One region of the Paenibacillus sp. S33 genome, then DNA from elsewhere that is predicted to be linked to it. Evidence: riboswitches for the same ligand, from Rfam matches in the RefSeq annotation. Region 1 holds a riboswitch; the other holds the start of a gene.

What was found. A riboswitch is a leader RNA that binds a small molecule or an ion and turns the genes downstream of it on or off. The one in region 1 is predicted to bind FMN.
Region 2: linked by a shared signal. The riboswitch ahead of ACWGXJ_RS06685 (DMT family transporter) and the one ahead of ribE (riboflavin synthase) in region 1 are both predicted to bind FMN.

Annotation. Positions count from the first base shown of each region.
Region 1 is NZ_JBSIEZ010000001.1:3,251,659-3,254,819, forward strand. Features, by position in the region: gene ribH (6,7-dimethyl-8-ribityllumazine synthase) at 1-89, opposite strand, end outside; gene ribB (3,4-dihydroxy-2-butanone-4-phosphate synthase) at 168-851, opposite strand; gene ribE (riboflavin synthase) at 912-1,577, opposite strand; FMN riboswitch at 1,908-2,081, opposite strand; gene ACWGXJ_RS14995 (IDEAL domain-containing protein) at 2,150-2,617, opposite strand; gene ACWGXJ_RS15000 (thiamine pyrophosphate-dependent enzyme) at 2,837-3,161, opposite strand, start outside.
Region 2 is NZ_JBSIEZ010000001.1:1,437,289-1,440,449, reverse strand. Features, by position in the region: gene ACWGXJ_RS06695 (ABC transporter ATP-binding protein) at 1-87, shown strand, start outside; gene ACWGXJ_RS06690 (ABC transporter permease) at 80-775, shown strand; FMN riboswitch at 898-1,042, shown strand; gene ACWGXJ_RS06685 (DMT family transporter) at 1,215-2,162, shown strand; gene ACWGXJ_RS06680 (methyl-accepting chemotaxis protein) at 2,404-3,161, shown strand, end outside.

The DNA of each region.
Region 1 (3,161 bases):
TTGCTCGTAATAAACTCATTAAATCTGCCTACCACAATACCATATTTTAAACCGTTCGATACGAGATTACCTTCTAGAAAACGTGCCATGTTTAATCAACCTCTCTTAGTTTAATTATTTAGGGACTTCGGACAATACTTCAGATTACTTGGAACCAAGATGTATTTTTACAATGACAAACGACGACGGTAGTCCACCAAATGCTGAATACTGATCAGCTTCAATTGATGTCGCTTGGCGACCACTGCCAGATCAGGCAGGCGGGCCATTGAGCCATCTTCCTTTATAATTTCGCAAATGACCCCAGCAGGCTTGAAGCCACTGAGTCGGGCCAGATCAACAGCCGCTTCAGTGTGACCAGCACGCTGCAAGACACCACCATCGCGAGCAATCAGCGGGAACATGTGACCAGGCTTGCGGAAATCACTGCCTGTAACTGCTTCGTCTGCCAAGGCGCGTACAGTCAAGGAGCGCTCGGCCGCTGAAATACCCGTTGTTGTCTCCATATGATCTACCGATACCGTAAAGGCAGTACCGTGGAAATCTGTATTTTGCTCTACCATAGGATGCAATTCCAAGGCCTCGGCTCTTTGTCGTGTAATTGGCACACAGACCAACCCGCGACCTTCTGTAATCATGAAATTAATGACCTCAGGCGACGCTTTTTCAGCCAAAGCGATAAAATCGCCTTCATTTTCGCGCTGTTCATCATCCACTACAATAACAACTTTACCGTTTTTTAAGTCCTCCAACGCTTCTTCGATGGAATCCAAACGAATCTCTTCGTCATGTTCCAACTCGCCATGCTCTATGACGTTTGCCATTGCACTTGTTTGGCTACCTCTATCCATAACACTTTCCTCCTTATGTCTTGTGCCACGAATGCTCCTAAACAGGCTTACCCTTCAATATCAGGCAAAGCCGTGTTTCGCCAAATAGTCCAAACTGAGAGGAGCTTCTTCTACTCTCTCCGCCTCCGCTGCACCTCTGTAATTTAAAAGCTGTTCTACATATTTGCCCAAAATATCGCATTCGATATTGACGGTATCTCCCTCACGTTTGGCTTGTAAGGCCGTTTCGGATAAGGTGTGGGGAATAATGGATACGGCAAAGGTATCTCTCGTACGCTGTGCGACTGTGAGGCTGATACCATCAATTGTGATTGACCCTTTGAGAAGAATATATTTAAATAATGTTTGATTTTTAGGCTCAATTTCGAACACAACTGCATTCTGATCTGATGTTACCCCGCGAATCGTTCCCGTCCCGTCCACATGTCCTTGCACGATATGTCCTCCGAACCTTCCGCTCGCCGCCATCGCTCGCTCCAGGTTGACTCGGCTGCCTGATCTCAACTCTTTCAGATTACTGCTGCGAAAGGTTTCCGGCATCACATCAACCTTAAAGTCTTTCGTACCGATCTGTATCGCCGTCAGGCAAACGCCATTCACTGAGACACTGTCTCCTATTTTCAAATCGCCCAACACCACGGAACCCGAAATCCCCAGCACCATCGCTTCACCGCTTTTGGAAATAGTTTGAATGCGACCCACTTCCTCGACCAATCCGGTAAACATGCCTTCACTCCTTTCCACTACATTTCAGTTTATCCCTAATTCATCAGCTATAAGCGCAAAAAACCCCCAGTTCGGATTCAATCCGTCATGGGGGTGATGAGAGTCACATTTGTAGTATACAAGCGCAGTTCATATGCATCTTAAGACGACATGAAATCATAGGTTTGCCAATAGAAAGCATGACTGAGGATACAACCAAATACGCTCTGAACACCATCAAAAAGAAAGCTTAAGCAAGCTATCGCCCGATGCTGTCCTACAACGAAATAAGCCGTACGCACAATTGAGTATGCTAAAAATCGGCACATGTCACGTCATGCACATGCGCTTCGTATCCTTCTCCCATCCAGACTATACTGTCGGTCCCGGATTTGCACCAGGTCCACCTTCTGCCGATCATTCAGCATCCGGGTCACGGACTAAGCCATGCTGTTTCTCACAAAAACGATCCACAAACATGTCATCACCGCCGGTGGGGAATTTCGCCCCGCCCCGAAGGATCTTGCTCTTATTTAATTGAATTAACATTAAACTTGTTACGTATATTAGCACCGACTTCTAAAAAAAGCAAGTTATCTAATAGAAGCTCCTGCTTTGGTTTTGACATATTGGCTGGAGAGTTCTTCAAACCAGGTTTTATCATTCATATGAAGCGCCAAGTCAATCAGATCGGCCAGTTCCTCGACTCCCAACTCTGTTGCATGATCAAAGGTAATTACGGCTGAAGCAACCGGTCCCCGTCCTTCCTCAGAACATGCTTCATAATCCAGTCGCACATCAACATGTCCGTCAATAAACTCGCATTTCAGAAAATAAATAATTTCGCACATTAAAATGGGGCGTACCTGTGTTTCTAACACGCAATCCATCACCTTGGCAGAATAATGCTGGTTCGTCAGCGTGAATTTGTGTTCTGTCGCTGCCAACGAAGCCCGTCCAAAATCATCCGTAAACTTTAGCTCCACTGGCTTGATGTTCATAACCTTAGGGATCTGCTTCTTTATAATTTCGATTATTTCAACTGTATTCAGCTTAATCATTACCTGCACCTCATTGCATCTTAAAATTCAGAAGAAAACTTTTTAACGTGCCTCTTATAGGCCTCCACTCCTATATCGGAAATCATTACCTGTTTTTTTATGCTTCAACCCATAAACGACAAAAAAGATTCTTTGCGCAATAAACGCAAAGAATCTTGATTGAACCACTACAGTAACAGCGGCTAACAATGTTAATCGATGATTATGCAAAAAACGTAATTATAGCTCTGAAATTTCATGTTTCTTTTTCAGGATAGTCCAGCGACGCTCAATCTCCTGCTCAAAGGTAGCCAGCGTAGCCTCCTCCTTGAGAAGATGCTTCGTTTTACCCATTAATTTCAACCATTCAGCAGCTGGAATCCGTTTTCCCTTGTCTTCCGGATTGTACGTAATCGTCGTACTGCCTTGCTCTATTTCGTACAAAGGAAAGAAACAAGACTCGACTGCAGCGCCCACAATGCTGGTGCCCAGTCTGTCTTCGGATTTCCAATTCAGCGGGCAGGCGCACAGGATCTTACCATAGGCCGTACCCACGTTGTTCGCA
Region 2 (3,161 bases), 1.8 Mb from region 1:
ATAGAGGTGGATTCCATTCATCAGAAAAGCAGCACGCTGGAAGACTACTTTTTGCGCCTGTTAAACGGAGGTGATCTCCATGCTTAAATTGATGCAGTTGGAGGTGAAAAAATTTCATCTCGCGGGTTATATCCGATCAGCACTGATTGCCAATGCATGCATTCTTGGGCTGCTCTGTATTATCGCGCTGGACAGTCAAAGTGAAGGAATACCCGAATTCACACAGTACACTCAACTCTTGGATCTAATAGACAATTTTGTGAGAGCAACATTTATTGTATTTTCCTCTGTTTTGCTATGCCGCTTTATCGTCGGAGAATTTAAATCCAAATCGATTACGATCTTGTTTATGTATCCGATTCACCGTCAAAAGCTGATGATCGCCAAGCTCTTGGTTGTGCTGCTGTTTACATTCTTGTCTATTATTATTTCGGAAATAATCATTACGGCTGCTATTCATCTGCTCAACCAGTTTGTCTTGATTGTACCGGATAACCTTACTCTTTCCATACTGGGCCAACAATCAGCACGGACGCTGATCAATGCCGTTGCTACCAGCTTTATGGGATTGGTTCCGCTGTATATGGGGATGCGAAGATACTCTGTACCCACCACCATTGTGACCTCAATCCTGATTGTAGCATTGCTTTTCTCCAATAATAACGGCGCTACACTTAGCTCCATAGCCCCCGTGCAAATTGGCTTCTCTCTACTAGGAATGCTTGTGGCTTATGCGGCGATTCGACGTATTGAGTATAAGGATATTACCTCGTAATATGTAATTTCGTAGAGCGCTTTCAAAAAAAAGATGAAAATCCTTGTTAGATATACACACATTTTTCACTGGACTTCATTCTAAAACAGGTATATCCTATAGGAGAAATTAAAAAACGGAATAAGGATCTTCGGGGTAGGGTGAGATTCCCAACCGGCGGTATGGCTCATGGAGCTAAGCCCGCGACTCTGTATCTGGCAACAGGATACGGACTGATTTGGTGAGATGCCAAAGCCGACGGTAAAGTCCGGATGGAAGAAGATCGAAATATCAACATGCCGCGAAGTGGATGAATACTGCGTTATTAGTTTTGCAGCAACTTCATTTAACTTGCATAAAGCGGCAAGTTTATTTGATCAACCCCCGTCTTGCATGGCCTTTCGCCATGGACGGGGGTTTTTGTGCCACCGGTCCTGTATTCGCAAGGAGCTAATTGAGTATGAGTCAATCTTCTACTGTACTAACATCCAAAGGTTTTGATCGTAGCTCCCACATGAAAAGCGGTTTTTGGCTGGTCGCAATTGGAGCAGCCTTGTGGGGCGCAGACCCGCTGTTTCGTATTATTTTGCTAAAGTCATTTACTTCAACACAAATTGTACTTATGGAGCATGTGCTGCTCTTCCTCGCTCTGACACCGATGCTGTGGAAGCATCGTGAGGAACTCAAAGCGGTACGGCTTCGTCAAGTTTTCGCTATTTTATTCGTCTCGTGGGGCGGCTCGGCTCTGGCCAGCGTGATTTTCACTATGGCACTCAGCAATGGTGATTTGAATGCTGTACTCTTACTCCAGAAGCTTCAACCCTTGGTCGCTATTGTTCTAGCCCGTATTATTTTGAAGGAAATGTTGCCGCGTCATTTTGGATTATTAATTGTCGTCGCTCTGTTCGGGACGTATCTTCTGACCTTCGGTTGGTCGCTCCCCTTCGGACATGTTCGTGATTTTGTTCAGGTTGGTAGTCTGCTTGCACTCGGCGCAGCAGTGCTGTGGGGCGGTTCGACAGTCATGGGAAGTTACTTGCTTCGTTCAATGAAATATGAAACAGTAACCTCCCTCCGCTTCATGGTGGCGCTCCCTCTGCTGATTGTCCTCACCTCTGTAGAGCATGCGCCATGGAATATGCCTGCCGGTACATGGGCGGGCGCAGCTGTGATTATCAATCTGCTATTGCAGGCATTGCTTCCGGGTCTTCTCAGCTTGCTGCTGTATTACAAAGGCTTAAGTACGACCAAAGCGTCTTATGCTACGATGGCAGAACTGAGCTTTCCCATGGTTGGTGTCGTGATTAACTGGATCGCATTTCAGCAAATTGTCACTGTAGCGCAATTGACTGGTTTTATGCTCATCTGGATTACGCTCTTTATGATTTCACGTCAGCAAAAAAATTAACTGTTCAACGTCCCTTTCATGACTCACCCAAGCCAAATCGTGAAGATGCTTTTGCATCTCCGATTTGGCTTTTTTATGTATTCGTATTCATATAAAATATAGTTCTTTAGACCCATCTTTCAGAAAAAGTGTCTAAAACATGTAATTATTCTTCGTTTCTCAAAGATTACATCTATAAAATTAGTCGGTTTCTGTCGAATAAAACAATGTAGTGATCATCAGACACAGAGGAGCAAGGGCTATGACTAAAACAAAACAAACAGTTCCGTGGTGGAACAGGTTTCTCAAGCAGTTTTATTTAATGAGGACAAGATTAATAATATCTTTTTTAGCTGTGTTATTAATTCCGAGCGTACTTATCGGTTACTTTTCTTATCAGGGCGCTACGACGCAACTCAGTCAGCAAATGGGCGGTGCCGTGTACACGAATCTGTATCTGATCCGAAGCAATGTCAATCAGTATGTATCGCCCATTATGAAAGACGTTGACGTGCTATCCACTGAAATCCAATCTGATTCCATTGATTCCAACGAAGAGGCCCTTCAGAAAAAGTTGGATGTCATCGTCAAAGCTCATCCCGAGTTAGATGCTGCGCTCCTCGGCAATGCGGAAGGACAGTACATTCGTACGCCGAAAAAAAAGGAGGCTGATTATGATCCAAGGGAGAGAAAATGGTACAAAAACGCGATGCAGGAAAAGGGTAAAGTAGCCGTTAGTGTTCCAGCTGTCAGCGTCACGACAGGGAATTTAGTGGTTAATGTATCAAAAACGCTGGAGGACGGTCAAGGAGCTGTTGCCCTGGCTTTGAACCTGGACAAAATGAGTGAAAGTCTGCAGTCTGTTAAGATAGGTGAACGCGGAGGACTCATTATTGTTGATTCTGATCATAAAATTGTGGCTGGAGCTGGAACAGCCTTTAAAAATACAGGCAAAAAACCAACAGACATCATGGAGGGACTTCCCGAAGTGGCGAAAACCGCCGAAAATGATACTCCTTC